2 regions of the Aeromicrobium sp. NPDC092404 genome follow, and region 2 is predicted to be linked to the other one. Evidence: riboswitches for the same ligand, from Rfam matches in the RefSeq annotation. Region 2 holds a riboswitch; the other holds the start of a gene.
The links. A riboswitch is a leader RNA that binds a small molecule or an ion and turns the genes downstream of it on or off. The one in region 2 is predicted to bind FMN.
Positions count from the first base shown of each region.

Region 1 (14,487 bases), 360 kb from region 2:
ATGGCCGACACCGCCAAGGTCAAGAAGCTCAGCGACGCGCAGCTCAAGGAGCTCAACGCGGCCTACAAGACCTTCAACGAGACGGCCGACGAGCGCAACGCCGTGGTCAAGAACGTCAAGCAGGAATGCAAGATCAATCTCAAGTAGAACCGTCATTCCAACAGATGAGGTGAGGCAAGTGGCACTCCCGACATTGACGCCGGAGCAGCGCAAGGCTGCTCTCGCGAAGGCTGCCGCCGCGCGGCAGCTGCGTGCTGAGGTCAAGAACCGCCTCAAGAGCTCGCGTGCGAGCCTGACCGAGGTCATCCAGGAGTCGCGGGCCAACGACGTCATCGCCAAGCTCAAGGTCATCGACCTCCTGCAGTCGATGCCCGGCGTCGGCAAGGTGCGCGCGCAGGAGATCATGCAGCGCATCGGCATCGCCGACAGCCGCCGGCTCCGCGGGCTCGGCGCCAACCAGGTGAAGGCACTGATCGCCGAGTTCGCCGATAGAACAGGCCGCTCTGGCCGTGCCTGACGGGGCGTCGCAACCCGTCACCCGCCCCTCGCGCCTCGTCGTCCTGGCCGGCCCTACAGCGGTCGGCAAGGGCACCGTCGCGGCCTGCGTACGCCGGGAGCACCCGGACATCTGGATCTCGGTCTCCGTCACGACCCGACCGGCTCGGCCCGGCGAGGTCGACGGCGTGCACTACCACTTCATCACGGACGAGGAGTTCGACCGGCTCATCGCCGAGGACGGGCTGCTCGAGTGGGCCGTCGTCCACCGCGCTGCGCGCTACGGCACGCCCCGCGCGGAGGTCGAGAAGCGTCTCGCCGCCGGGACGCCCGCCCTGCTCGAGATCGACCTGCAGGGCGCGCGCCAGGTCCGTGAGCGCATGCCGGACGCGCTGATGTGCTTCCTGGCGCCGCCCAGCTGGGCCGAGCTCGAGCGCCGTCTCGTCGGGCGGGGGACCGAGGGACCGGAGGAGCGGGAGCGCCGGCTGGCGACGGCCCGCACGGAGCTCGCGGCCGAGGCCGAGTTCGACGTGACGATCGTCAACACCGATGTCGAGACCGCTTGCCAGGAATTGGTAGACTTGTTCAGATCCGGCACGAGCCGGATGCATTCCTAACTCTTTCTGTGAGGCTCTCTGTGTCCACGACACGCTCGACTGCCATCGGCATCACCAACCCGCCGCTGGACGATCTTCTGGAGAAGGCGGACAGCAAGTACAAGCTCGTCCTCTACTCCGCCAAGCGTGCCCGGCAGATCAACGCCTACTACTCGCAGCTCGGCGAGGGCCTCCTCGAGTACGTCGGACCGCTCCTCGAGACCGGTGTCCAGGAGAAGCCGCTGTCGATCGCGCTGCGCGAGATCAACGCCGACCTCCTGACCGTCGAGGACATCGACCCCGAGGCCGAAGCCGCAGCCACCAAGGCCTGATCCACGCTTTCCGAAGTGAGGCGGTTGGTATGACCGAGCGTCAGCTCTCGAGGGCCGCGGCATGACCGAGGTCGTGCTCGGGGTGTCCGGCGGCATCGCGTCCTACAAGGCGGCCGAGCTGCTGCGCCTGTTCACCGAGTCGGGTCACAGCGTGCGGGTCGTGCCGACCGCGTCCTCGCTCAACTTCGTCGGCGCCGCCACGTGGGAGGCCCTCAGCGGCAAGCCCGTGCAGTCCGGCGTGTTCGAGCACGTCGACGAGGTCGCCCACGTCCGCATCGGCAAGGGTGCCGACCTCGTGGTGGTCGCACCGGCGACGGCCAACATCCTGGCCAAGGCGGCCCATGGTCTCGCTGACGACCTGCTGACCAACACGTTGCTCACGGCCAGGTGCCCGGTCGTGTTCGCGCCCGCGATGCACACCGAGATGTGGGAGCAGGCCGCCACGAGGGCCAATGTCGAGACCCTGCGCTCGCGTGGCTACGTCGTCCTCGAGCCCGCCGTGGGACGCCTGACGGGCGTCGACACGGGCAAGGGCCGCCTGCCGGACCCGGCGCAAATCTACGCTGCTGCCCTGCAGGTGCTCGAGGGCCGGCCGCAGGACCTCGCCGGTCGTCACGTCGTGGTCTCGGCCGGTGGCACCCGCGAGTACCTCGATCCCGTCCGGTTCCTGGGCAACCGCTCGTCCGGCCGCCAGGGCTACGCCCTTGCCGAGGCGGCTGTCGCGCGTGGGGCACGGGTCACGATCGTGGCCGCCAACGTGGCGCTGCCCGATCCAGCCGGGGCGGAGATCGTCCGCGTGGTCAGCACCGAGGAGCTGCGCCAGCAGGTGCACGCCGCTGCGACCGACGCCGACGCCGTCGTGATGGCCGCCGCCCCCGCCGACTTCCGTCCTGCTGAGTTCGTCGACGCCAAGATCAAGAAGACCGGCGACGGCGTGGCACCCGACATCCGCCTCGTCGAGAACCCCGACATCCTGCTCGAGCTGGTCACCGCCCGCACGAGCAAGCGGCCGGTCATCGTCGGGTTCGCCGCCGAGACCGGCGATGCCCGCGCCAGTGTCATCGAGCACGCCCGAGCCAAGCTCGCCCGCAAGGGATGCGACCTGCTGGTCGTCAACGACGTCAGCGCCGGCAAGGTGTTCGGCCAGGACGACAGCGAGGCGGTCATCCTCGGCGCCGACGAGACCGTCGAGGAGATCCCGCACGGTCCCAAGATCCGCTTGGCGCACGCGATCTGGGATGCTGTCGTCCAGCGCTTGGACTAGCGAAACAACCAGTCATCTCGCTCGTTAGAATTCCGTACTGAACTTCAACCCAGGAGAAACTGTGAGCCGATTGTTCACGTCCGAGTCCGTCACCGAGGGCCACCCGGACAAGATCGCCGACCAGATCAGCGACAGCATCCTCGACGCGCTGCTGGCCGAGGATCCCAAGAGCCGCGTCGCGGCCGAGACCTTCGTGACGACCGGCATGGTGCTGGTCGGCGGCGAGGTCACGACCCAGGCGTACGTCGACATCGCGCGCATCGCCCGCGACCGGGTGCTGGAGATCGGCTACGACTCGTCCACCAAGGGCTTCGACGGCGAGTCCTGCGCCGTGCAGGTCACGCTCGACGCGCAGTCTCCCGACATCGCGCAGGGCGTGGACAAGGCCGAGGAGGCTCGTGTGGGCTCGTCGGTCGACCCGCTCGACGCCCAGGGTGCCGGTGACCAAGGCCTGATGTTCGGCTTCGCGTGCGACGAGACGCCCGAGCTCATGCCGCTCCCGATCACGATCGCTCACCGTCTGGCCGAGCAGCTGACCGCCGTACGCAAGGACGGCACGCTGCCCTACCTGCGCCCGGACGGCAAGACGCAGGTCACCATCGAGTACGACGACGACGACAAGCCGGTTCGCGTCGAGGCCATCGTGATCTCCACGCAGCACGAGGACGGCATCGACCTGGAGAACCAGCTTGCCGCCGACATCAAGAAGCACGTCATCGACACGGTGCTGGCCCAGTACGACATCGACTCGTCGGACTACCGTCTGCACATCAACCCGACCGGCAAGTTCGTCATCGGCGGCCCCATGGGCGACGCCGGCCTGACGGGCCGCAAGATCATCGTCGACACCTATGGCGGCTACGCCCGTCACGGCGGCGGCGCGTTCTCCGGCAAGGACCCGAGCAAGGTCGACCGCTCGGCTGCCTACGCGATGCGATGGGTCGCCAAGAACATCGTCGCCTCGGGGCTGGCCACCAAGGCAGAGGTCCAGGTCGCCTACGCGATCGGCGTCTCGCACCCGGTCGGCTTCTACGTCGACACCTACGGCACCGAGACCGTCCCGGTCGACAAGATCCGCGACGCGGTGCTGGAGGTCTTCGACCTGCGCCCCGGCGCGATCGTCCGCGATCTCGACCTGCTGCGTCCGATCTACGCCCAGACCGCGGCCTACGGTCACTTCGGTCGTCCCGGTCTGCCGTGGGAGGACACCAACCGCGCCGAGGCGCTCAAGGCTGCCGCCGGCGCCTGAGCCCCGGCGTCAAGCCACAGTGACGGCCCCCGCCTCGTGGCGGGGGCCGTTCTGCGTCCATGGGCGGCCATGTGGGTGGCGGCTGGTAGAACAGCACCGTGACGACGCGTGATGGACCTGAGCAGCTGGCTCTGGTTCCCCCTGCGCCGGTGGCCCGTCCGCGGAAGCAGCCGACCAAGCCGGTGCCCGAGGCTGCCGCGGTCCGACCGGTCGCGCGGGTCGTCGTCGACAGCGGCCTGGCCCACCTCGATCGGCCGTTCGACTATCTCGTGCCGACGACCCTGGACGCCCAGACCGTGGCCGGCTGCCGGGTCAAGGTGCGGTTCGCCGGCCGGCTCGTAGACGGGTTCGTGGTCGAGCGGGTCCAGGCGACCGAGCATGGCGGCCGCCTGGCCTTCCTGGCCAAGGTCGTGTCGTCCGAGCCGGTGCTGCACCCCGAGGTGCTGGCGCTCGCGCGGGCAGTGGCCGATCGCTACGCCGGCACGCTGGGCGACGTGCTGCGCCTGGCCATCCCGCCTCGGCACGCCCGCGCCGAGGCGTCCCGTCCCACGCCGGCCGACGGACCGCTACCCGTGGGCAGCGCGGCGGGCTGGCAGACGTACGCCCACGGACTCGGCTTCGTCGCGGCGCTGCGGGCGGGGGAGCAGCCCAGGGCGTGGTGGACCGCGGTTCCCGGCCAGGACCCGGCCGAGCTGGTCGCCGAGGCCGTCCTGGCGACGCTCGGCTCGGGCCGTGGCGCTGTCGTGTGCGTGCCCGACAACCGTGACGTGGCGCGCTGGGACGCCGTGTTCAGCACGGTGCTGGGGGCCGGCCGTCACGTCGCCCTCACGGCCGCGCAGGACCCCGCTGACCGCTACCAGTCGTTCCTGGCGGCGTCCCGCGGTGACGTGCAGGTCGTGCTGGGCACCCGAGCGGCAGCGTTCGCGCCCGTCCGAGACCTCGGGCTCGTCGTGATGTGGGACGACGGCGACGACCTCTTCGCCGAGCCTCGCTCGCCCTACCCGCACGCGCGCGAGGTGCTCCTGCTGCGCGCCGCGGCCCAGGAGTCGGCCCTGCTCATCGGCGGCCACGCTCGTACGGCTGAGGGGCAGTCGCTGATCGACAGCGGCTGGTGCGTCGAGCTCGCCGCCGCGCAGCGCGAGCGGCGCCGCGCCTGGCCGCGGCTGGCCGTCACCGACGGCTCGACCGCGGGCTCGGCGCCGGTGCGGCTGCCGCAGGAGGCGTTCCGTGCGATCCGCGGCGCCACGGGCGCCGTCCTGGTGCAGGTCCCGCGTCGCGGCTACCGCGAGTCGTTGTCGTGCCAGACCTGCCGGCAGCCGGCTCGCTGCACGGAGTGCCAGGGCCCGCTCGGCCAGCCGTCGGCATCGGCGCCGATCGCGTGCCGGTGGTGCGGCCGGGGCGCCTCGCCGTGGACCTGCCCGCACTGCCAGGGCACTGAGCTGCGATCACCGGTCGTGGGCGCGCTGCGCACGGCCGAGGAGTTCGCGAGGGCCTTTCCCGACCTCGAGGTCCTCACCTCCGGCGGCCAGACGATCCTCGACGCGGTCGAGCCCGGCCGCCGACTCGTCCTGGCCACGCCAGGAGCGGAGCCCCACGTCGCGGGCGGCTACGCCGTCGTGATCCTGCTGGACACCTGGCTCATGCTGGCTCGCGAGGACGTACGCGTCGAGGAGGAGTCGCACCGGCGCTGGTTCAACGCCCTGGCGCTGGCCGGTCCCGGCGCGACGGCAGTCGCGGTCGGTGACCCCGTCACCCTTCAAGCACTCGTGCGGGCGGATCCAGCAGGCTTCGCTGCTCGCGAGCTCGCAAGCCGCGCCGAGACGCACCTGCCGCCCACCGCACGGCTCGCCACCGTCGGCGGACCCGACGCGGTGCTGGCGGAGCTGGCCGCCCGGACGTGGACCCCACACACCGAGGTCCTCGGGCCGGTGCCGGTCGACCTGCGTTCCGCTGAGGCAGGGGAGCGGCTGATCCTGCGAGCACCACGTCGTGAAGGTGCCGAGCTCGCGGCAGCGCTCGCCGCGGTGGCGGCCGAGCGCAGTGCGGCCAAGCTGCCGGGCCTGCGCATCCAGGTCGACCCGTTGTCACTCTGACCGCGGCCGGGCCACGGCTGGGTGAGCCGCCTAGACTCGACGCCGTGAGAGTCGTCTTCGCTGGTACGCCTGAGACCGCACTCCCATCCCTCGAGGCGCTGGTCGCGAGCCGGCACGAGGTCGCCGCCGTCATCACTCGTCCTGACGCCCCGGCCGGTCGCGGACGCACCCTCAGGCCGTCGCCCGTCGCGGAGGCCGCAGCGGCACACGGCATCGACGTGCTCAAGCCGGCGAAGCCGTCGGACCCCGACTTCGTCCAGCAGCTCCGCGAGATCGCGCCCGACTGCGTGCCGATCGTGGCCTACGGCGCGCTGATCCGCCGCGAAGCCTTGGACATCCCGCAGTTCGGCTGGATCAACCTGCACTTCTCGGTGCTGCCGTCCTGGCGCGGTGCGGCGCCGGTGCAGCGCGCGATCATGGCCGGGGACGAGGTCACCGGCGCCACGGTGTTCAGCCTGGTCGAGGAGCTCGACGCCGGCCCGGTGCTGGGCTCGATCACCGAGCGCATTCGCGAGGAGGACACGTCAGCCGAGCTGCTCGCCCGCCTCGCCGACTGGGGCAGCAAGCTGCTCGTCGACGTCGTCGACCACATCGAGGACGGTGACATCGCGGCGGTGCCGCAGCCGGAGGACAACGTCTCCTACGCCCCCAAGCTCACGACCGACGAGGCGCAGATCGACTGGCACCGGCCGGCGTTCGCAATCGACCGGCACATCCGTGGCTGCACGCCGGCGCCCGGGGCGTGGACGCTGCTCGACGGTGAGCGCGTCAAGATCGGACCGGCGACGATCGCCGATGACCGCACGCTGGTCCCCGGGCAGCTGTGGATCGGCAAGCAGGAGGTCCGGGTCGGCACCACGACGACGGATCTCGTGCTGGGCGAGGTCCAGGCCTTCGGCAAGAAGCGCATGCGGGCCGCCGACTGGGCGCGCGGCACGTCGTTCGCCGACAGCCCGGTATTCGCATGACCGACCCGATCCGGTCCGTCGCGTTCCACGTCCTGCGGGCGGTCGCCGAGCGCGACGCCTACGTCAACCTCGTCCTCCCGACGATGCTCGCGGAGCACCACATCGAGGGCCGCGACGCGGCATTCGCCACCGAGCTCGTGCACGGCACGGTGCGCCGACAGGGCACCTACGACGCGATCATCGGCCACGTCGCCAGCAAGGGCCTCGGCTCGATCGACGCGCCGGTGCTGGATGCGCTCCGGCTCGGGACGCACCAGCTGCTCAGCATGCGGGTGCCGCCGCACGCCGCGGTGTCCACCACCGTCGACGTGGTTCGGCGTGAGATCGGCCACAAGCCGGTCCACTTCGCCAACGCCCTGCTGCGCAAGATCGGCCAGAAGGACCTCCCCGGCTGGCTCGAGGTCGTCACGGCCGGGCTGGAGGGCGACGCTGCTCGCTCGGTCCGTACGTCGCACCCCTTGTGGATCGTGACCGCCCTGCGCGAGGCCCTCGGCGGTCATGCGGCGCAGATCGACAAGCTGCTCGCCGCCGACAACGCGCCGCCGCGGGTGACCCTCGTCGCGCGTCCCGGCCTCGCCGACCCGGACACGTTGCCGGGCACTCCCGGCAAGCTATCGCCCTATGCCCGCGTCCTGGACGAGGGCGGAGATCCTGGCGCGATCCCGCAGGTCAGGGACGGTCGCGCCGGTGTGCAGGACGAGGGGTCCCAGCTCGTGGCGATCACGCTCGCCGACGCGCAGCTCGACGGGACGGACGCCCGATGGCTCGACCTCTGTGCCGGGCCCGGCGGGAAGGCTGCGCTCCTCGGCGCATTGGCGAAGCAGCGCGGTGCGGGTCTCGTCGCCAACGAGGTGCTGGCGCACCGCGCGGAGCTGGTGAGGCAGGGCGTACGCCTGCTGGACAACGTCGAGGTCACGACGGCGGACGGCCGTCAGGGCCCTTGGGCACCGGCGACGTTCGACCGGGTCCTGGTCGATGCGCCGTGCACGGGCCTGGGAGCCCTGCGTCGCAGGCCCGAGTCGCGCTGGCGACGCTCGGAGTCCGACCTGGCCGACCTGGCCCCGTTGCAGGAGGCGCTCCTGACCCGTGCACTCGAGCTCGTACGTCCGGGCGGCGTCGTGGCCTACGCGACCTGCTCGCCCCACGTCCGCGAGACCACGGGCGTGGTCGAGGCCGTCACGGCTGGGCGCAGCGACGTCGACGTGGAGACCACCCACCAGTGGTGGCCCCACATCGACGGCACTGACGCGATGTTCTGCGCGCTACTCCGCCGCAGCTGACACGAGCTCCGGCTGGGGTGCGGGCCGCCGGCCGGACACGGTCGCGGCGACGGCCACCACCAGGGCGACCAGTGCCAGGAGCGTGCCGGTGTCCATCGCCTCGCGCAGGCCGGGGTGAACTCGCCGGGCACGGCGTGCGACGCGTACACCGTCACGATCACGGCGAGTCCCAGCGCACCGCCGATCTGCTGCGTGGTCTGCAGCAGACCCGACGCCGTCCCCGCGTGCCGCGGCTCGACGCCGGCCAGCACGACCACGGTCAGGGGCATGAACAGCAGTCCCACACCGAGGCCGTTGACGAGCAGGGGGCCGGCGAGGTCGGCCCAGTACGTGCTGGCGTCGGTCAGCTCGCGCAACCAGACCAGGCTGACGAGTGCCAGCGCGGCGCCGGCCGTGATCAACGGCCAGGTGCCGAACCGGGCGACGAGCCGCGGGGTGACGCGGGAGACCGCGAAGATCGCCAGGCTGAGGGGCAGGAAGGCCACCCCGGACTCGAACGCCCCGAAGCCGAGCGTGCGCTGCATGAACTGGACCAGCAGGAAGAACAGCGCGAACTGGGCGCCGATCACGAGCGTCATCGTCGTGAGGGCCGCGACCCGCGGTCCCGAGCGCAGCATCGACGGCTCGAGCAGCGGTTGCCGGGCCCGCCGCTCGATCCCGGCGAACGCGCCGAGCAGGACCGCCGCGGCGACGAACGCGGCGATCGTGCCGACGGACGACCAGCTGTGGTCAGCGGCGTTGATGAAGCCGTAGACGAGCGCGACCGAACCGGCTGTCGCGGTGACCGCGCCCATGACGTCGAAGTGTCCGCGCTCGCGCGTCGTCTCGGGCACGAAGCGCCGGACGAGCACGACCGCCAGGATGCCGATCGGCACGTTGATGATCAGGGCCCAGCGCCACGAGGCGAAGCCCGTGAGGGCACCGCCCAGGATCAGCCCGATCGACGCGCCCGCCGAGGAGACGGCGCTGAACAGGGCCAGACCTCGGTTGCGGCTCGACTCGTCCGGCGCCCCGGCGGTGATCAGCGCGAGGACGCTCGGGGCGGCGATCGCGGCACCCACGCCTTGCAGGGCGCGGGACGCGATGAGCATCGCCGGGTCCTGGGCCAGGCCGCCCAGCAGGGAGGCGAAGGTGAAGAGCCCGACGCCGATCTCGAAAGCGCGGAGGCGGCCGATGACGTCGCCGAGCCGGCCGCCGAACAGCAGCAACCCGCCGAACGCGAGGGAGTAGGCATTCAGGACCCACGACAGGTTGGCCGGGCTGAAGCCCAGGTCGACCCGCATGAGGGGGAGCGCGACGTTGACCACCGTCGCGTCGAGGATGAGCATGAGCTGCGCGGTCAGCACGATGGCGAGGCCGTACGCAGCGCGACGCTGTGCCGGGGGAGCGCCGGTGAGGGAGGTCATGGCGAGGTTTCCTGTTCCACGGAGTGAGGTGACGTACACTGGAACGGAGAAGGACTCCGGTTTCCTTCGTCGACTATACGGAGACAGTCTCCGGTTAGCAAGGGAGGTGTGGCAGTGGTGCCTGTCACGTCCGCCACCGAGGCGCACGACGCGCCGGCGAAGCCGCTGCGAGCCGACGCCCAGCGCAACTACGACAAGCTCGTGGCTGCTGCGCGGGAGGTGTTCGCCGAGCGCGGTGCCGAAGGGTCGCTCGACGAGATCGCCAAGCGCGCGGGGGTCGGCCCGGGCACGCTCTACCGGCACTTTCCGACCCGTGACGACCTGATCGACGCACTGATGCGCGACTGGTCGGCTCGCGTCGTCGCCGACAGCGAGGCCGCCGTCATCGACGAGCTGCCCGCCCGCGAGACGCTCGAGAAGTGGTTCGACGTGTTCATCGGCCACATCACGCTCCACCGCGGCGCTGCGGCCAAGATCACCGCGGCGATGGACGATCCCAGCTCGCCGATCCACGGCAAGTGCCAGGTCCTGTCGAGCGCGAACGACCGGGTGCTCGACTACGTCAGGCAGACCGGACAGCTGCGGCCCGGGGTCGAGACCCGCGACGTCATGCGGCTCGTGAGCGGCGTGGCCAACGTCGCCGACGCGGCAGGCATGCCCGCCGACGACGTGGCGCCGATGCTCGGCATCGTGATCGACGGCATCCTGCAGGACTCCGCCACCTCCTGAGCGGTCCGGCGACCACCACTACGCTGACGGCATGGGCATCCAGATCACCCCGAGCATGCTGGCGTCGGACTTCGCGAACCTCGAGACCGAGGCGGCACGGATCTCCGGCGCCGACTGGTTGCACATGGACGTCATGGACAACCACTTCGTGCCCAACCTGACGCTGGGCGCTCCGGTGATCGAGGCGCTCGCCAAGGTCGCCGCCCAACCGATCGACGCACACCTGATGATCGAGGACCCCGACCGTTGGGCACCCTCGTACGTCGAGGCCGGTGCCCAGAGCGTGACCTTCCACGTCGAGGCGGCCAAGGCGCCGGTCCGGCTGGCTCGCGAGATTCGCGCCAAGGGCGCCCGTGCCTCGATGGCGCTCAAGCCTGCGACACCCATCGAGCCCTATGAGGACCTGCTCCCCGAGCTCGACATGGTGCTCGTCATGACGGTCGAGCCCGGCTTTGGCGGCCAGAAGTTCCTCGACATCTGCCTCCCCAAGATCCAGCGCGCCCGCACGCTCATAGACAAGCACGGTGGTGACATCTGGCTCCAGGTCGACGGGGGAGTGTCGCTCGACACGATCGAGCGGTGTGCCGAGGCCGGGGCCGACGTGTTCGTGGCCGGCTCCGCGGTGTTCAGCGCCGACGACCCCGACGCCATGGTGGCCGAGCTCCGGACACATGCCGGACGTCACACGCACTGAGCGGGACCGCCGGGCTAGACTTGATCTCAACGAGCAGCATCTTTGCTCGCGTGCTCCGGGGTCGGTGCAATTCCGAGCCGGCGGTGACAGTCCGCGACCCGCGGCCCCACCCTCGTGGTGAGGCAACGGTTGAGCCGGTGGAATTCCGGCGCCGACGGTGAAAGTCCGGATGGTAGGAGCACAGTGTCGTGGCGCTGCGCGCCGCGACCGCTGGTGACCTTGGGTCACTGGGAGACCCCGGATGGCGTGAGCAGATCACGACCCGGAGGTATGGATGGCGACGGACACCGAGACCAGCGCGATGCAGCGCGCGCTCGACGCGGCCCGCACGGTCAGGCGTACGCTGCCCAACCCGCGGGTCGGCTGCGTGCTGCTCGCGCCCGACGGCCGCGAGATCGCGGTCGGGGTGCATCAGGGAGCCGGCACCCCGCACGCCGAGATCGACGCCCTGACGCAGGCCGGTGAGGCAGCCCGGGGCGCGACCGCAGTCGTCACGCTCGAGCCCTGCAACCACACCGGTCGCACGGGTCCCTGCGCGCAGGCCTTGATCGACGCCGGCGTCGCGCGCGTCGTGTTCGGGCAGATCGACCCCGACCGCTCCGCTGCGGGAGGAGCCAAGACGCTCCGCTCGGCCGGCATCGAGGTCGAGCCCGGCGTCATGGCGGAGGAGGCCACCGACCTCAACGTCGAGTGGACGTTCGCGGTGACGTCGGGACGCCCCTTCGTGACCTGGAAGTACGCCGCCACCCTCGACGGACTGAGCGCGGCACCCGACGGCACGAGCAAGTGGATCACGAGCGACGAGGCGCGGCGCGACGTGCAGAAGTTCCGCGCCGAGTCCGACGCCATCGTGGCGGGCACGGGCGCGGTGCTCGCGGACGACCCGCGGCTGTCGGTGCGCGACGAGAAGGACATCCCGCTGCCGTACGAGCAGCAGCCGTTGCGCGTCGTGGTCGGTGAGACCAAGATCCCCAACTACTACCGCGTGTTCGACCGGGTAGCGCCGACGTTGCTCGTGCAGTCGCGCGACCCCGAGGTCGTGCTGCAGAAGCTCATCGACAGCCAGATCCGGCACATCTGGCTCGAGGGCGGACCACGTCTGGCCGGTGCCTTCTGGAATGCCGGCGTGATCGACCGCGTGATCGGCTACATCGCCCCGGCGATGCTCGGTTCCGGGCGCGCTGCGCTCGAGGGCGAGGCCACGACGCTGGCCGACCTGCGGCCCATCGACCTGCACGACCTGACGATGATCGGCCCCGACATCCGCATCATCGGCACGCCCGGACGCATGCAACGAGAGGACTTCGACTGATGTTCACCGGACTCATCGAGGAAAAGGGCACGATCACCGCCGTCGAGGAGCTGGGCGACTCCGTACGCCTGACGATCCGCGGCCCGCTCGTGGTCTCCGACGCGCAGCACGGCGACTCGATCGCGGTCAGCGGGGTGTGCCTCACGGTCATGGCGCAGGACGCCGAGACCTTCGCCGCCGACGTCATGAAGGAGTCGCTCGACAAGACGTCCCTCGGCGACCTGCAGGTCGGCGACGAGGTCAACCTGGAGCGGGCGACGCAGGCCGGTGCACGCCTGGGCGGGCACATCGTGCAGGGACACGTCGACGGCACCGGACGGATCCTCGACCGCACACCCAGCGAGCACTGGGAGGTCGTCCGCGTCGCCCTGCCACCGGAGCTGGCGAGATATCTCGTCGCCAAGGGGTCGGTCACGGTCGACGGCACGTCGTTGACGGTCGTCGACGTGGTGGACGGCGACGAGCCGTGGTTCTCGGTGTCGCTGATCCCCACGACCCTCGCCGAGACGACCCTCGGCACCAAGGGCCCGGGGGACAGGGTCAACCTCGAGGTGGACATCCTCGCCAAGTACGTCGAGCGCCTGCTGGGCGCTCGTGAAGAAGGGCAGCCAGCATGAGCGTGCGTCTCGACAGCATCGAACGGGCGATCGCGGACTTCCGTGACGGCAAGGCCATCGTGGTCGTCGACGACGAGGACCGTGAGAACGAGGGCGACATCATCTTCGCGGCCAGCAAGGCGACGCCCGAGCTGATGGCGTTCCTGGTCCGCTACTCCAGCGGCCTGATCTGCGCCCCGATCACGGGCGACATCCTCGACCGTCTCGCGATCCCGCTGATGACACCGCACAACCGCGAGAAGATGCGCACGGCGTACACCGTGTCCATCGACGCCCGGGACGGCATCACCACGGGGATCTCCGCAGCCGACCGGGCGCGCACGTGCCGCGTGCTCGCCGACTCGGCGACCGAGCCGTTCGAGCTCAACCAGCCCGGCCACATCATCCCGCTGCGCGCGAAGCCCGGCGGGGTGCTCGAGCGCGCCGGCCACACCGAGGCCGCGGTCGACTTCGCCCGTCTCGCCGGCCTGACGCCCGCCGGCGTCATCGGCGAGGTGCTCAACGATGACGGCACGCTGATGCGTGCCCCCGAGCTGCGCGAGTTCGCCGACGAGCACGGCATCGCCCTGGTGTCGATCGAGGACCTGCAGGTCTACCGCAGGCTCCACGAGTCACAGGTCGACCGCCTCGCCACGACGCGCCTGCCCACCGAGTTCGGCGTCTTCACGGCCCACGGCTACCGCGATCGCATCGAGGGCTCAGAGCACATCGCCCTCGTCTACGGCGACCCCGGCACCGAGGACGTCCTGACCCGCATCCACTCCGAGTGCCTGACCGGCGACGTCTTCGGCTCCCGGCGCTGCGACTGTGGTCCGCAGCTGGAGCTGTCGATGACCGAGATCACGGCAGCGGGCGCGGGCATCGTCGTCTACCTGCGTGGTCACGAGGGACGCGGCATCGGGCTGCTGCACAAGCTGCAGGCGTACGCCCTGCAGGACGCGGGGACGGACACAGTCGACGCCAACCTGCAGCTCGGGTTCGGTGAGGACGAGCGCGACTATGCCGCCGGGGCGCAGATCCTGCGCGACCTCGGCGTCACCTCGGCCCGGCTGCTGACCAACAACCCCGACAAGACCATCGCCCTCGAGGCGTACGGGGTCAAGATCAGCGAGCGGTTGCCGCTGCGCATCGCGCCCAACGAGGACAGCCTGCGCTACCTGCAGACCAAGGCCGAACGGATGGGCCACGACCTTCCCAACCTCGAGGAGCTGGCATGAGCGGTCAAGGAGCACCCACGATCTTCGTCGACGGGGCAGGTGCACGCGTCGCGATCGTCGCCTCGCGATGGCACACCGAGATCATGGACGGACTCATCGGCGGGGCCGAGCGCGCGCTGGCCGACGCGAAGGTCGAGGACGTCACGCTGGTCCGAGCACCGGGCTCGTTCGAGCTGCCGATCCTCTGCCAGGCGTACGCCCGGGACGGCTACGACGCGGTCATCGCCCTCGGGGT
Region 1 is NZ_JBFBFI010000001.1:1,036,557-1,051,043, reverse strand. Features, by position in the region: gene AB0N22_RS05380 (hypothetical protein) at 1-147, shown strand, start outside; gene mihF (integration host factor, actinobacterial type) at 179-517, shown strand; gene gmk (guanylate kinase) at 510-1,112, shown strand; gene rpoZ (DNA-directed RNA polymerase subunit omega) at 1,133-1,423, shown strand; gene coaBC (bifunctional phosphopantothenoylcysteine decarboxylase/phosphopantothenate--cysteine ligase CoaBC) at 1,485-2,687, shown strand; gene metK (methionine adenosyltransferase) at 2,749-3,936, shown strand; gene AB0N22_RS05350 (primosomal protein N') at 4,035-6,029, shown strand; gene fmt (methionyl-tRNA formyltransferase) at 6,074-6,997, shown strand; gene AB0N22_RS05340 (transcription antitermination factor NusB) at 6,994-8,277, shown strand; partial or broken gene AB0N22_RS05335 (MFS transporter) at 8,457-9,683, opposite strand; gene AB0N22_RS05330 (helix-turn-helix domain-containing protein) at 9,801-10,412, shown strand; gene rpe (ribulose-phosphate 3-epimerase) at 10,444-11,106, shown strand; FMN riboswitch at 11,154-11,291, shown strand; gene ribD (bifunctional diaminohydroxyphosphoribosylaminopyrimidine deaminase/5-amino-6-(5-phosphoribosylamino)uracil reductase RibD) at 11,381-12,418, shown strand; gene AB0N22_RS05315 (riboflavin synthase) at 12,418-13,035, shown strand; gene AB0N22_RS05310 (bifunctional 3,4-dihydroxy-2-butanone-4-phosphate synthase/GTP cyclohydrolase II) at 13,032-14,252, shown strand; gene ribH (6,7-dimethyl-8-ribityllumazine synthase) at 14,249-14,487, shown strand, end outside.
Region 1: linked by a shared signal. The riboswitch ahead of ribD (bifunctional diaminohydroxyphosphoribosylaminopyrimidine deaminase/5-amino-6-(5-phosphoribosylamino)uracil reductase RibD) and the one ahead of AB0N22_RS03505 (6,7-dimethyl-8-ribityllumazine synthase) in region 2 are both predicted to bind FMN.

Region 2 (14,487 bases):
GCGATCGCTGGTGCCCAGCACCTTGACGAGCCCATAGAACAAAGCGGCATTGGCCATCGTGTCGGCAACGGTCGGACCGGCCGGCAGCAGCCGGTTCTCGATGCGCAGGTGCGGCCGGCCGTCGGCGACGTCGTAGATCGGCCGGTTCCAGCGGTAGATCGTGCCGTTGTGCAGCCGGAGCTCAGGCAGGTGAGGCACCCGGCCGGCCTCGAGCTCGACCAGCGGGTCCTCCTCGTCGACGATCGGCAGCAAGGCCGGGAAGTAGCGGACGTTCTCCTCGAAGAGGTCGAAGACGGAGGTGATCCAGCGCTCGCCGAAGAACACCCGCGGCCGGACCCCCTGCGCCTTGAGCTCCTCGCTGCGGGTGTCGGTGGCCTGCTCGAACAGCGCGATGCGGGTCTCGTGCCAGAGCTGCTGGCCCAGCAGGAACGGCGAGTTGGCCCCCACCGCGACCTGGACCGCCGCGATCGCCTGGGCGGCGTTCCACATCGGCGCGAACTCGTCGGGCTCGACCTGCAGGTGCAGCTGGGTGCTGGTGCAGGCGGCCTCGGGGATGATCGTGTCCGCGGTCGTGTCGAGCCGGTCGACTCCGTCGATGACGATCTCGATGTCCTCGCCGCGGGCGTTGAGGATCTGCTCCGACAACAGGTGGTAGCGCGGGTTGGCCGAGATGGACTCCCTGCTGAAGTGCCCTTCCTGCAACGTCGGCAGGATGCCGATCATCAGCAGGTGGGCGCCGACCTCGGCGGCCTTGGCCTGCGCGTGGTTCAGGTCGTCGCGGAGGGACGCCTGCAGCTCGTCGAGCCCGTTCCCGGCGATCCGTGCCGGCGGCACGTTGATCTCCACGTTGAACAGGCCGAGCTCGGTCTGGAAGTCCTCGTCAGCGATCGCCGCGAGCGCCTCGGCGTTCTTGAGGGCCGGATCGCCCTGGCTGTCGACGAGGTTGAACTCGATCTCGATGCCGACATGGGTGTGCTGGAAGGACAGGTCGTGCTCGCTCAGCATGCGGGCGAAGACGTCGAGGCACCGGCGCACCTTGGCGCGATAGCGCGTACGGTCCTCGCGGCTGAACTCCCGAGCGTCGACGTCCTGTCCCATGCGAGACAGCCTATGGGGATGAGCGGCAGTCGGCGGCTCGAAGAGCGAGCCAGTGCGACGGAGCAATCCCGCCCTCCAGCATCTGGAGCATCAGGCGGGCCATCGAATACGTCTCGTCGGCGCGCAGCGCGCGCTCCACGGCGATCAGGGCCTGCGCGCCGTCGCCGGTCAGCCAGGCCGCGAAGGCCGCCAGACTGAGGACCGCAGGTTCGAACGGTGGGACGACGCTGCGGGAGACCAGCGTCAGCAGTCGCAGCATGTCGTCCGCCGTCTCCCCCGTGATCTGGTTCCACACCTCGTCGCGGACCGGGATCCCGTTGACCCAGACGGAGAACCGGGTGATGTCGTCGTCGCTGAGCCGTTCGCCGGCCAGGCCTCGGTCGAGGATCGGCTGGACCTGCTGCATCCCCACCGAGGCGAGGTCGTCCTCCGACGTTCGCGCCATCAACGGCACGACCTGCCGCAGGATCTCGTCGGCTGCCTGCTCCAGCCAGGCGCGTCGGGGACCGGCGACGGCGGCGAAGCGATCGACCAGAGCCTGCCGATCCGGCAGGATCTGCTGGCCCGCGGCGATCGCCTGGACCACCGCCAGGTGGTGGTCGGACGTCTCGTAGGCGAGGCCGCCCGGCGGGAACCCGGGCTCGTCGGACCAGTAGCGGTCACCGTCGGCTCTGACCGCCACGACCAGGGTGATCGGCGGGAGCAGACGCTCGATCGCGGCCAGCAGCGCCTGCGCGACCTCCTGATCCAGGGTCACCGCCATGACGATCGCGCCCTCGGCTCCGTGGCGCGACAGGTGACCGACGACGACCTCGGCGAGATCGTCCACCTGCTCGCGCGACGGCATGTCGACCCGCAGCCGGAAGCCGAACCGACGCCGTGGTCCGGAGGTCGCGATCGCGACGAGGGACTCCTCGGGCCGGAAGCCGAACAGCGTGGGCAGGGCGTTGAGGAGATCAGGGATGTCGTGGGCCGTGTAGACCGAGGGCGTCTGCGTCATGCCACCACGCTTCCGGCCGGCCGACCCGGTCGTCCATCGACGACTCGGGCCCTGTGGGCGCCGCGGACTGGTCCCGGACCTGTGGACAGGCCTATCGTGGTCGGAGCCCGGTCAACCGGCCGGGCACAGTTCTCAGGGCGGGGTGGAAGTCCCCACCGGCGGTAAGGGCGGCGTCAGCCGTCCGGAGCCCGCGAGCGCCTCCTCCGGGAGGGTCAGCAGACCCGGTGTGACTCCGGGGCCGACGGTCACAGTCCGGATGAGAGAGAACGACCGAGCGACCCTGCGTCGCGCGGTCAGCCCTGATTCAGCTCCGAGGAGAGTCATGAATCAGCCCACCACCCACCGCATCGCCGTGGTCCGCGCCCAGTGGCACGAGGATCTCGTCGGCATCTGCCAGCGCGCGTTCGCCGAGGAGCTGCAGCGCGTCGCACCCGAGACGGGCATCGACACGTTCACCGTGCCCGGCGCCGTCGAGATCCCCCTCCATGCCCGGCTGCTGGCACTGACGGGTCGGTACGACGCCGTCGTCGCGATGGCTCTGGTCGTCGACGGGGGAATCTTCCGGCACGAATTCGTGGCCGAGGCGGTCGTCTCGGCGCTCGTGGAGGTCGGCCTGGCCACGGACGTGCCGGTGCTGTCGGCGGTGCTCACGCCGCACCACTTCCGCGAGGAGGGACCGGTCGCCGACTTCTTCACCACGCACATGGCGATCAAGGGGACCGAGGCGGCGAGTGCCTGCGTGGCGACCCTCGCGTCGCTCGAGCGGATCGCCACGATGACCGGTTGACCGGCACGGCAGGTCGCTGTCGGCGGGTCGGGAGACAATGGCCGCATGCGGTCCACGGCGTCGATCATGCACCTCGACCTCGACGCCTTCTTCGCCTCGGTCGAGCAGCGCGACAAGCCCTCGTTGCGCGGCCGGCCGGTCATCGTCGGAGGCATCGGTCCACGCGGCGTCGTGGCGACGGCGTCCTACGAGGCGCGCGTCCACGGGGTGCGATCGGCCATGCGCACGGCGGAGGCGCGGGCCAGGTGCCCGCACGCTGCGTTCCTCGGCGGCCGTTTCGACGCCTACCGCGAGGCCAGCCGGCTGGTCATGGAACGCCTGCGCGAGGCGTCCGAGATCATCGAGCCCCTCTCGCTCGACGAGGCGTTCGTCGACCTCGGCGCCGGTCCCGACTTCGATCCCGACCGGGTCGACGAGATCGTGGCCGGCATCCGGGCGGACATCGCCGAGGTCACCGGCGGCCTGACGGCGTCGGTCGGCGTCGCCTCGTCCAAGCTCATGGCCAAGATCGCCAGCGAGATCAACAAGCCTGACGGGGTCTTCGTGGTCGAGCCCGGCACCGAGGCCGACGTGCTGGGACCCATGCAGGCGACCGTCATCCCGGGCGTGGGCCCGGCCACCGCCGAGCGGCTCCGGCGGGTGGGCATCCTGACGGTCGAGGACCTGCGCTCCCCCAGCGAGGACGAGCTCGTACGCCTGCTCGGCCAGGCGTCCGGACGTTCGTTGCACCGCATGGCGCGGGCCGACGACGACCGTCCGGTCATGGCCTCACGCGAGACCAAGTCGGTCAGCGTCGAGGACACCTTCGAGCAGGACATCTCCGACCGGCTGCAGCTCGAGACGATCATCGAGCGGATGGCCCGGTCGGTCTCCGGCCGGCTGCGCAAGAACGGACTGTCGGGACGCACCGTGACGCTCAAGATGCGCCACCACGACTTCGAGACGCACACCCGGTCCACGACGCTGCCCAACCCGACCGACAACGCCCGCATCCTGGCCACGACGGCGCGGGGTCTGCTGGCCGGTGAGGACATCAGCAACGGCCTGCGGCTGCTCGGCGTCGGCGTCAGCGGGCTCGCCGACTGGGTGCAGGACGACCTGTTCGCCTCCGACGAGGACGACGACGTCGACGACGAGCCCGAGGAGGAGACCGTGGCCCGTCCCACGCGGTGGTACCCCGGCATGGACGTCCACCACGACGATCACGGTGACGGGTGGGTGTGGGGTGCCGGCCTCGGCCGGGTCACCGTCCGCTTCGAGACCCGGTGGACACCGCCTGGTCCGGTCCACACGTTCCGGGCCGATGACCCTGCGTTGGGCGCGGGCCACACCGGTACGTTCGAGGTATGACCGTCCCCCCTCCGCAGGCCGAGCGCCGGCCCATCGTCCGCAGCCACCACGGAGACGACTTCGTCGACGACTACGAGTGGCTGCGCGACAAGGAGGACCCGGCGACCCTGGCCTACCTCGAGGCCGAGAACGCGCACACCGATGCCGCCACCGCGCACCTCGAGCCCCTGCGGCAGCAGATCTTCGACGAGATCAAGGCCCGGACGCTCGAGACCGACCTCTCGGTCCCGGTGCGCCGCGGGAAGTGGTGGTACTACGCCCGCACGGTCGAGGGCCAGCAGTATGCCATCCGGTGCCGCTGCCCCATCGACGACGCCGACGACTGGCACCCGCCCGTGCTCGAGGCCGGGGCGGAGATCGCCGGCGAGGAGATCCTGCTCGACTCCAACGTCGAGGCCGAGGGTCATGAGTTCTTCTCGCTTGGCGCGTTCAGCGTCAACGACGACGAGACGCTCCTCGCCTGGTCCGTCGACACCCAGGGCGACGAGCGCTACACGATCCGGGTCAAGGACCTGCGCACCGGCGAGGTGCTGCCCGACGAGATCACGGCGACCAGCGGCGGCGCCACGTGGGCGGCCGGCGGCACCCACCTGTTCTACACGACCGTCGACGACGCGTGGCGCCCTCACCGCGTGTGGCGCCACCGGCTCGGCTCGTCTGACGAGGACGTGCTGGTCCACGAGGAGCCCGACGAGCGCTACTTCATCGGCGTCGGCCGCACCCAGTCCGAGCGCTTCCTCGTCATCGGGCTGTCGTCCAAGATCACCAGCGAGGTGCGCGTCCTCGAGGCCGATGACCCGGAGGGCGAGTTTCGCGTTGTCCTGCCCCGCCGCGACGGGGTGGAGTACTCCCTCGAGCACGCCGTCATCGGCGGCGAGGACTTCTTCCTCGTGCTCCACAACGACGGAGCGCTCAACTTCCAGCTCGATGCCGTACGGGTCGACGACCCCGGCGTCCGTACGGTCGTGATCCCCGGCAGCGAGACGACCCGCCTCGAGGACGTCGACGTCTTCGCCAAGCAGCTGGTCGTGTCCTACCGTCGTGACGCGCTCTCCCGGATCGGTGTGATGCCCGTGGGCGCCGACGGCATCGATGACCTGACCGAGATCGACTTCGGCGAGGAGCTGTTCACGAGCGGGGTCGGGGCCAACGCCGAGTGGGACCAACCCCTCATCCGCGTCGGCGTGGGCTCGTTCATCACGCCCGCGTCGATCTACGACTACGTCGTGGCGACCGGCGAGCTCATCCTGCGCAAGCAGGCGCCCGTGCTCGGGGGCTACGACCCCGACGACTACGAGCAGCACCGCAGCTGGGCCGTGGCCGACGACGGCGTCCGGGTGCCCGTGTCCATCGTGTGCCGCAAGGACACCCCGCGCGACGGCACCGCACCGGCGCTGATCTACGGCTACGGCGCCTACGAGGCGAGCATGGACCCCGGCTTCTCCGCCATGCGGCTGTCGCTTCTCGACCGTGGGTTCGTGTTCGCGATCGCCCACGTCCGCGGCGGCGGCGAGCTGGGCCGGCACTGGTACGACGACGGCAAGATGCTCCACAAGCGCAACACCTTCACGGACTTCGTCGCGAGTGCCCGGCACCTCGTCAGCGAGGGCTGGACGTCGGCGGACCGCCTGGTCGCGGAGGGCGGCAGTGCGGGGGGCCTGCTCATGGGAGCGGTGGCCAACCTCGCGCCCGATGCGTTTGCCGGCATCGTCGCCAGCGTGCCGTTCGTCGACGCCCTGACGACGATCCTCGACCCGAGCCTGCCGCTCACGGTCATCGAATGGGACGAGTGGGGCAACCCGCTGGAGGACCCGGACGTCTACGCCTACATGAAGTCCTACGCGCCCTACGAGAACGTCGGCGCGCATCCCTATCCCGCCATCCTGGCGGTGACGAGCCTGCACGACACCCGGGTCATGTACGTCGAGCCGGCCAAGTGGGTGGCCCGGCTGCGCGCCACCGCGACAGGCGACGCACCGATCCTGCTCAAGACCGAGATGCACGCCGGTCACGGCGGGGTCAGCGGCCGCTACGCGTCCTGGAAGGAGCGGGCCTGGGAGCTCGCGTGGATCATCGACACCGCCACGGCCGGCTGACGCGGCTCTGGGGCGGATTTTGCCCCCCATGCTAAGAAGCGACTGAGAGTGGAATCCTTGGGGTACCGGAAGCGTTCTGATCAGTACAGACACTGATGGGAGGCGCACGGTGAGCGCACGAAATGGGAACACGAACATCGAGGGCAAGGACAGCGTCGGCATGTACCTTGCCGAGATCGCCCGCACTCCCCTGCTCGACGCCGAGCGCGAGGTCGAGCTGAGCAAGACCGTGGAGGCCGGGCTGTTCGCCCGCCACCTCCTCGATGAGGGCCGGATCGGTCGCCGCAAGGGCGGAGCGCCGAAGTCCGCCACCGAGGAGGAGCTGCGGTGGCTCGCCGACGAGGGTGACCGGGCGGTCCAGGAGTTCATCCAGGCCAACCTGCGGCTCGTCGTCTCGATCGCCCGCAAGTACGGGCGCTCGGCGATGCCGATGCTCGACCTGGTCCAGGAGGGCAACACCGGCCTCATCCGGGCCGTGGAGAAGTTCGACTATGCCAAGGGCTTCAAGTTCTCGACGTACGCCACGTGGTGGGTCCGTCAGGCGATCACCCGCGGCATCGCCCAGCAGGCTCGCGTCGTGCGCCTCCCGGTGCACGTCGTCGAGGAGCTCAACCAGGTGACAGCGGCACGTCGCAACCTGGAGCGCCAGCTCGGCTACGACCCTGAGCCGCAGGAGATCGCGCTCGAGCTCGGCATGGACGTGGACCGGGTCATCGACCTCATGTCCTGGGGCCGTGACCACGTCAGCCTCGACTCGCCGGTCGACGAGGACGGCGACACGTCGCTCGGCGACCTGATTGCCCGCGAGACCCAGCCCGGCCCCGACTTCGCGGTGCTCGACGACGAGTCGCGGCACCTGATCTCGACGCTCGTCGACCATCTCGGCGATCGCGAGGCCGACATCGTGCGGGCTCGGTACGGCCTGCTCGACGGTCGCCAGCAGAAGCTGGCCGACATCGGCAAGCGGCACGGCATCTCGGCCGAGCGCGTACGTCAGCTCGAGCGTGAGGCTCTCGCGACGCTGCGGCGCATCGCGGATCCGGACCTCGCCGCCTAGGCGGAGGTCGCCCTGGACACGAGCTCGTCCCAGGTTCCCCCGACGATGAGGGCGAGCTCGTCCAACGGACCGGTGTTGTCGATCACCAGATCGGCGGCACCGGTCCTTTGTTGTCTCGACGCCTGGGCCCCGATGCGAGCCCGCGCGTCCGTCTCGGACATGCCGCGGCTGCTCATCAGCCGGGCCACCTGGACGTCCTCGGGCACGTCCACCACGACGACGACGTCGCAGTGCCGGGCAGCGCCCATCTCGACGAGCAGCGGGTTGTCGTGCACGACGATCGCGTCGGGCGCCGCCGTCGCCTCGCGGGCGGCGGCGAGCTGCCAGATGGCCGGGTGCGTGATGGCGTTGAGGTCGGCCAGGGCAGCGGGGTCGTTGAAGACGATCTCGGCGAGCGCCGGACGGTCGAGGGAGCCGTCGTCCGAGATGACGCCGGGACCGAACCGCTGCGCTATCGCCTCGAGCCCGGGGCTGCCGGGCTCGACCGCCTCACGAGCGAGCACGTCGTAGTCGATCACGAGTGCGCCGTGGGCCGCCAACAGCTCGCTGACGGTGCTCTTGCCCGAGCCGATCCCGCCCGTGAGCCCGACCCGCAGCACGGACGTCCTAGCTCGCGGCGTTGCCGTAGGTCGTGACGTGCACGTGGTCCATGTGGTTGGCGGTCGCGCCGCCACGATCCTCCATGCCGCGCCACGCACCCGACGTCGACGGACGCCAGATCCGCTGCTGCCAGATGAGGTACTCGATGCCGAGCTCGGCCCGATTCTCCTGGAGGAACGCGGCCACCTGGTCACCGACGGGACCCGACACCATGATGTCGAGCGCCTGGCCCGTGCCGTGCTCGCCGCGTCCGGCGAGGCCGCCGTAGCGGACGATCGACGGGAACTTGGCGCACACCGCGCGGTGGACCTTGATGGTGTCCGGCTGGAGCCCGCGCTCCGGACCTGAGCCGGACGCGCACGGCGAGGTGCCCAGCGGCATCTCCTTGGCCAGGCTCTTGGCCTCGACCCAGCGCGGCAGGCCCTTGTGGATGATCTGGGCCCAGTCACCCTTGGTGACGCCGGTGATGTCGACCGTGTCGCCCGAGGAGACCTTGGCCAGCACCGGCGAGGAACCCTCGGCTGCGGCATGGACGTCGACCGCCGTCACGGCGAAGCGGGTGCCGGTGACCTTGGCCTCGGCGGCGGCCTCGTTGGTGAGGGGCACACGCTCGGCGCTGCGGCTGACGGCCGGGGACTTCTCGGCCGAGGACACCGCGAACAGGTCCTGCTTGGGCTGCGCGACCGCGTCGGCCGGGGCCGGCGAGTCGTGTGCGACGACGAGGGCGCCGGCGGTCGCGAGGGTCAGGAGTCCCGCAGTGGGAAGGAGTGCTCGTGAGATGTGCAGGCGACGGGGCGCCTTGCGCGGATGCCTGTGGCGAGAATCTGCCACGGATGGACCACCTAGTGCGTCGACGAAAGTCTGGCTCAGCGTTCGAGTGAAGCATACTTTGTGCATCGGTTCACATCGGATGCACACATCGCGCGGGCCGGAGTGACCGATGTCTCACGATGTGGAAGGTTCTGTATGCCCGACGTCCTCACCGCGGCGGACAGCGAGATGGCGCAGCGCCGCGTCGCGGGAGCACTGCACAGCCGAGGCCTGCGCGCCGGCGACCGGCTCGTGCTGTGCGTCCCGGGGTCGGCGACGTACGTGAGCGTCGTCCTGGGCGCGGCCCGTATCGGCGTGGTGCCGGTCCCCCTCGATCCCCGACTCACGGAGCACGAGCGCACGGCGCTGATCCGCGACGTGCAGCCCACGCTCGTCGTCGACGACCAAGCGGGTCTCGAGAGCCTGTTGTCCGGAGCCCCGATGGAGCTGGACCGCTGGCCGCGCTGCCGTCCCATGCACTTCACGTCGGGCACGACCGGCAGGCCCAAGGGCGTGTGGTCGGGTCTCCTCACCTCTGAGCACGCCGCCGCGCTCGTCGACGAGGAGCGTGACCTCTGGGGCTTCCACGCCGGGGACGTGCACCTCGTGGTCTCCCCCACCTATCACTCCGCGCCGCTGCGGTTCGCCATGGGCACGCTGCTGGCCGGCGGGGCGATCGTGGTGCTGCCCCGGTTCGATGCGGCGGACCTCGTCGACGCGGTGGCGACCTTGCGGCCGACGTCGATGTTCTGCGTCCCCGCACACCTCCAACGACTGTTCGCGTGGCTCGACGAGCACGAGCCCGTCTTCGACACGTCGTCGTTCCGCCTCGTCGCGCATGCCGGCGCACCGTGTCCCGAACCCGTACGCCGCCGGGCCCATGCCACGTTCGGCACCGCCGTCGTGTGGGAGTTCTACGGCTCGACCGAGGGCCAGTTCACCGCGTGCCCAGCCACTGACTGGATCGCCCACCCCGGCACCGTGGGCCGGGCCCGACCCGGCCGCGTCGTGACGGCCGACCAGGACGGCCAGCTCTGGTGCGCCGTGCCGGAATGGGCCCGTTTCACGTACTGGAACGCCCCCGACAAGACCCGGGCGGTCTGGCGGACGACACCGGACGGCCCGGCCTTCACGGTCGGCGATCTCGGGCGGGTGCAGGACGGCTACGTCCACCTCGACTCCCGACGGGAGGACCTCATCATCACCGGAGGGGTCAACGTCTACCCGGCTGAGGTCGAGGCAGCGCTCGAGGTCGCCGACGGCGTCGTGGAGCTCACGGTGTTCGGCCGCGACGATCCCGAGTGGGGTCAGCGCGTCTGCGTGGCCTACGTCGGCGAGGTCACCGAGGACGCGTTGCGCGCGCTGGCGACCGAACGCCTCGCGCCGCCGAAACGCCCCAAGACGTACGAGCGACGCGCCTCGCTGCCTCGCACCGCGACCGGGAAGGTGCGCCGCACCGAGCTGTGAACCGGCCCTGGCCGCCCTCAGACGGCTTGGTCGACGTAGGTGAAGGTCTTGCGGTACTGCTGGGGCGTCGTGCCCCTTGCGGTGGCGAAGTGGTGGCGAAGCGTCGCCGCATTGCCGAAACCGACCCGGGTCGCGATCTGCTCGACCGACAGCGACGAGTTCTCGAGCAGCTCCTCGGTGTTGGCGAGACGCTGGCTCGTGAGCCACTGCAGCGGCGTCGTCCCCGTCTCGTCGCGGAACCGCCGGGCGAAGGTGCGGGGTGACATGTGGGCCTGCGCCGCGAGCTTCTCGACCGAGAGGGGCTCGTCGAGGTGGTCACTGGCCCAGGCCAGCAACGGGGCCAGTGTGTCGGCCTCGGTCTGCCCCATCGGCGTACGGATGAACTGAGCCTGACCGCCGTCGCGATGGGGGGCGACGACGATGCGGCGTGCCGTCGTGGTCGCGACCTTTGCGCCGTACATCTGCCGCATCAGGTGCAGCGAGGCGTCGATGCCGGCGGCCGACCCCGCCCCCGTCATGATGTTGTCCTCCTGGACGTAGAGCACGTCGGGCCGCACGAGGGCCTTCGGGTACATCTGCGCCAGACGGTCGGTGTAGCGCCAGTGGGTCGTGCACTCGCGACCGTCGAGCAGCCCGGCCTCGGCCAGCATGAACGCGGCGGAGCAGTGGGCGTAGACCAGCGCGCCGCGCTCGTACGTCGCGCGGACGGCGTCGAGCACCGCCGGGTCGTGGTCGAGGAACTCGTGCTTGGGCGAGAAGCAGACCAGGTCGGCGTCCTCGATGGCCTCAAGGCCGTGCGTGACGTGGAGGTCGAAGCCCGCGCGGCCCCTGACCCGGCCCGGGCGCGGCGTGCACACCCGGAAGTCGAACACCGGGTTGTCGTCATCGGGGTGGTAGGGCTCAGCCCACACCTCGCAGATCGAGCCGAGGCCGAAGGGCTCGGCGCCGTCCTGGACCACCACTGCAACGGTCTTCATGCCCCGAGCATCCCAGATGATTGGCAGGAAATCAACGCACACTGGCATTCCTGCCACTGGTGGCAGCATCTTGGCGCTACGAGAATTACTGCCATGTTCATCATCGTGCTCGCCCTCCTGGTCATCGCCACGGGGATCGCCTTGGTCGTGCAGATCCCCAAAGACGGGTACGGCTCCCGTCCCGCCCCACGCAGCCACGCGGACTCGTTCCCCACGCACCGCGCGGTCTGAACCCCGACGACGAAGAACCCCCGGTCCGTGTGGACCGGGGGTTCTTGTGTGAAGCGGTGAGATCTACTCGCCGCCCGTGAGCTTCTCGCGGAGCGCCTGCAGCGCCTCGTCGGAGGCGAGCGAGCCCTCCTGCTGCGGAGCATCGTCGCCCGCCGCGGTGTCCGAGGAGTAGTTGGCGGCTTCGGAAGCCTCGATGCCGGCCTTCTCGGCCTCCTCGATCTGCTTCTTGTGCGCCTCCCAGCGCTCGTGCGCCTCGGCGTACTGCTTCTCCCACGTGGCGCGGGCCTCGTCGAAGCCCTCCTGCCACTCGCCGGTCTCGGGATCGAAACCTTCGGGGTAGATGTAGTTGCCCTCGGCGTCGTACGACGACGTCATGCCGTAGAGCGTCGGGTCGAAGTCGTCGCTGACCGCGGCCTCGGTCTCGTTGGCCTGCTTGAGCGACAGCGAGATGCGGCGACGCTCGAGGTCGATGTCGATGATCTTGACCATGACGCTGTCGCCGATCTGCACGACCTGCTCGGGGATCTCGACGTGACGCTCGGCGAGCTCGGAGATGTGCACCAGGCCCTCGATGCCCTCCTCGACGCGGACGAACGCACCGAAGGGGACGAGCTTGGTCGCCTTGCCCGGCACGATCTGGCCGATCTGGTGCGTACGGGCGAAGTGCTGCCAGGGATCTTCCTGCGTGGCCTTGAGCGACAGCGAGACGCGCTCGCGGTCCATGTCGACGTCGAGCACCTCGACGGTGACCTCGTCGCCGACCTGGACGACCTCGTTGGGGTGGTCGATGTGCTTCCACGACAGCTCGGACACGTGGACGAGTCCGTCGACGCCGCCGAGGTCCACGAACGCACCGAAGTTGACGATCGAGGAGATGACGCCCTTGCGGACCTGCCCCTTCTGGAGCTCGGTGAGGAAGTTCTGGCGAACGGCCGACTGGGTCTGCTCGAGCCAGGCACGGCGCGACAGGACCACGTTGTTGCGGTTCTTGTCGAGCTCGATGATCTTGGCCTCGATCTTCTGACCGATGTAGGGGTCGAGGTCGCGCACGCGACGCATCTCGACCAGCGACGCCGGCAGGAAGCCACGCAGACCGATGTCCATGATCAGGCCGCCCTTGACGACCTCGATGACAGTGCCCTCGACCACGCCGTCCTCGGCCTTGATCTTCTCGATGTCGCCCCACGCGCGCTCGTACTGCGCACGCTTCTTGGACAGGATGAGGCGGCCTTCCTTGTCCTCCTTCTGGAGGACGAGGGCTTCGACGTTGTCGCCGACGGAGACGACCTCGTTGGGGTCGACGTCGTGCTTGATCGAAAGCTCGCGGGAGGGGATGACGCCCTCGGTCTTGTAGCCGATGTCGAGGAGAACCTCGTCACGGTCCACCTTGACGATGACACCTTCGACGATGTCGCCGTCGTTGAAGTACTTGATGGTGAGGTCGATCGCGGCGAGGAAGTCTTCCTCAGAGCCGATGTCGTTGACGGCGACCTGCGGTGCTACGTGGGGTGTGGCGAGACTGCTTGACATAGAGGAGTTGCTCCGATGGATGGGTGGAATTGTCGGGCACGTCTGACAGCCCTTGGATCGTGATGAGTCGAGGAGATTCGCCCGACACGGCGCACGAGCACGGGCCTGCTCTGTCCGAGGTACGTACAGGCCATCAGCGCAGGTCCAATCGTACGCGACGGGGGTCCTGCGCGGGAAGGCGGGTCAGGCCGGGGACAGGAACGCCGACAGCGCACGGGCGTACGTGTCGACGTCGGCTGCACCCATGAGCTCGCGCGCCGAGTGCATCGCCAGTTGCGGCGCACCCACGTCGACCGTCAGCATGCCGGTGCGGGCGGCGCTCAGCGGTCCGATCGTGGACCCGCACGGCAGGTCGGCGCGGTGCTCGTAGCGCTGCAGCGGGACGCCTGCCTGCTCGCAGGCGCTCGCGAACAGCGCGGCACCGGGAGCATCCGTGGCGTAGCGGAGGTTGACGTTGACCTTGAGCACCGGTCCCCCGCCGATCGCGATGTGGTGCAAGGCCTCGTGCCGCTCGGCGTAGTTGGGGTGCGTCGCGTGAGCCATGTCGCCCGAGGCGCAGGCCGACGCCGCGACGGCGCGGTGGTAGTCGTCGCGGGTGCCGCCGGCTGCCAGCACGATCCGCTCGAGCACCGTGGCGAGCACGTCGGACTGGGCCCCGCGCTCGGAGGTGCTGCCGACCTCCTCGTGGTCGAACAGCGCCAGGACCGGCCGGACGCCGGGCACCGGCGAGGCGTCGAGCAGGGCTCGCAGTCCTGCGAAGCACGTCACCTGGTTGTCGAGGCGCGGGGCGGACACGAGCTCGCTGTGCGCCCCGGTGAGGGCACTGGGGGTGGCGTCATGGGTCATGAGCTCGAAGCCGAGGATGTCGCCCCGGGTGACGCCGGCGCGATCGGCGACGAGCTCGAGGAGCTCCCCCGGCGCCGTGGACCAGATCGCGTTGAGGTGGCGTTGCGGGTCGAGCTCGACGCCCTTGCGCTCCGCGGAGAGGTGGATGGCCAGCTGGGGCACCCGAAGGAGCGGCTCGTCGAGGTGGACCAGCACCTCCGAGCCGTCACGGAGCGCCAGCCGCCCGGCGAGGCCGAGGTCGCGGTCCAGCCACGAGTTGAGCCACGCCCCGCCGTACGGCTCGAGGGCCACGACGCCCAGCCCCTCGGGCGCGATGTCGTGGTGCTGCTTGAGCCGCAGGTTGGGGCTGTCGGTGTGGCCACCCACGACGCGGAACGGATCGCTGGGGGTGCTGCTGGTCTCGGTCGACCAGGCGACGAGCGTTCCGCCGCGGACGACGTAATGACGGCCCGGCGCGGTCGGCCACGCGGCCGACTCGCTCAGCCGGACGTACCCGGCGGCGTCCAGCTCGGCGGCTGCGGTCTCGCACACGTGGAAGGGCGTCGGCGATCGGTCGACGAAGGTGCACAGGTCGGCGGCAGCAGCGATGGTCATAGGGCACTCACCCTAGAACACCGGGTGCCCGCAACAGAGTGACG
Region 2 is NZ_JBFBFI010000001.1:672,619-687,105, reverse strand. Features, by position in the region: gene AB0N22_RS03515 (glutamate-cysteine ligase family protein) at 1-1,098, opposite strand, end outside; gene AB0N22_RS03510 (DUF4192 domain-containing protein) at 1,109-2,098, opposite strand; FMN riboswitch at 2,223-2,370, shown strand; gene AB0N22_RS03505 (6,7-dimethyl-8-ribityllumazine synthase) at 2,421-2,885, shown strand; gene AB0N22_RS03500 (DNA polymerase IV) at 2,931-4,235, shown strand; gene AB0N22_RS03495 (S9 family peptidase) at 4,232-6,331, shown strand; gene AB0N22_RS03490 (sigma-70 family RNA polymerase sigma factor) at 6,492-7,388, shown strand; gene coaE (dephospho-CoA kinase) at 7,385-7,987, opposite strand; gene AB0N22_RS03480 (SH3 domain-containing protein) at 7,995-8,819, opposite strand; gene AB0N22_RS03475 (AMP-binding protein) at 8,955-10,265, shown strand; gene AB0N22_RS03470 (helix-turn-helix domain-containing protein) at 10,283-11,242, opposite strand; gene AB0N22_RS03465 (hypothetical protein) at 11,336-11,473, shown strand; gene rpsA (30S ribosomal protein S1) at 11,537-13,003, opposite strand; gene AB0N22_RS03455 (M18 family aminopeptidase) at 13,187-14,443, opposite strand.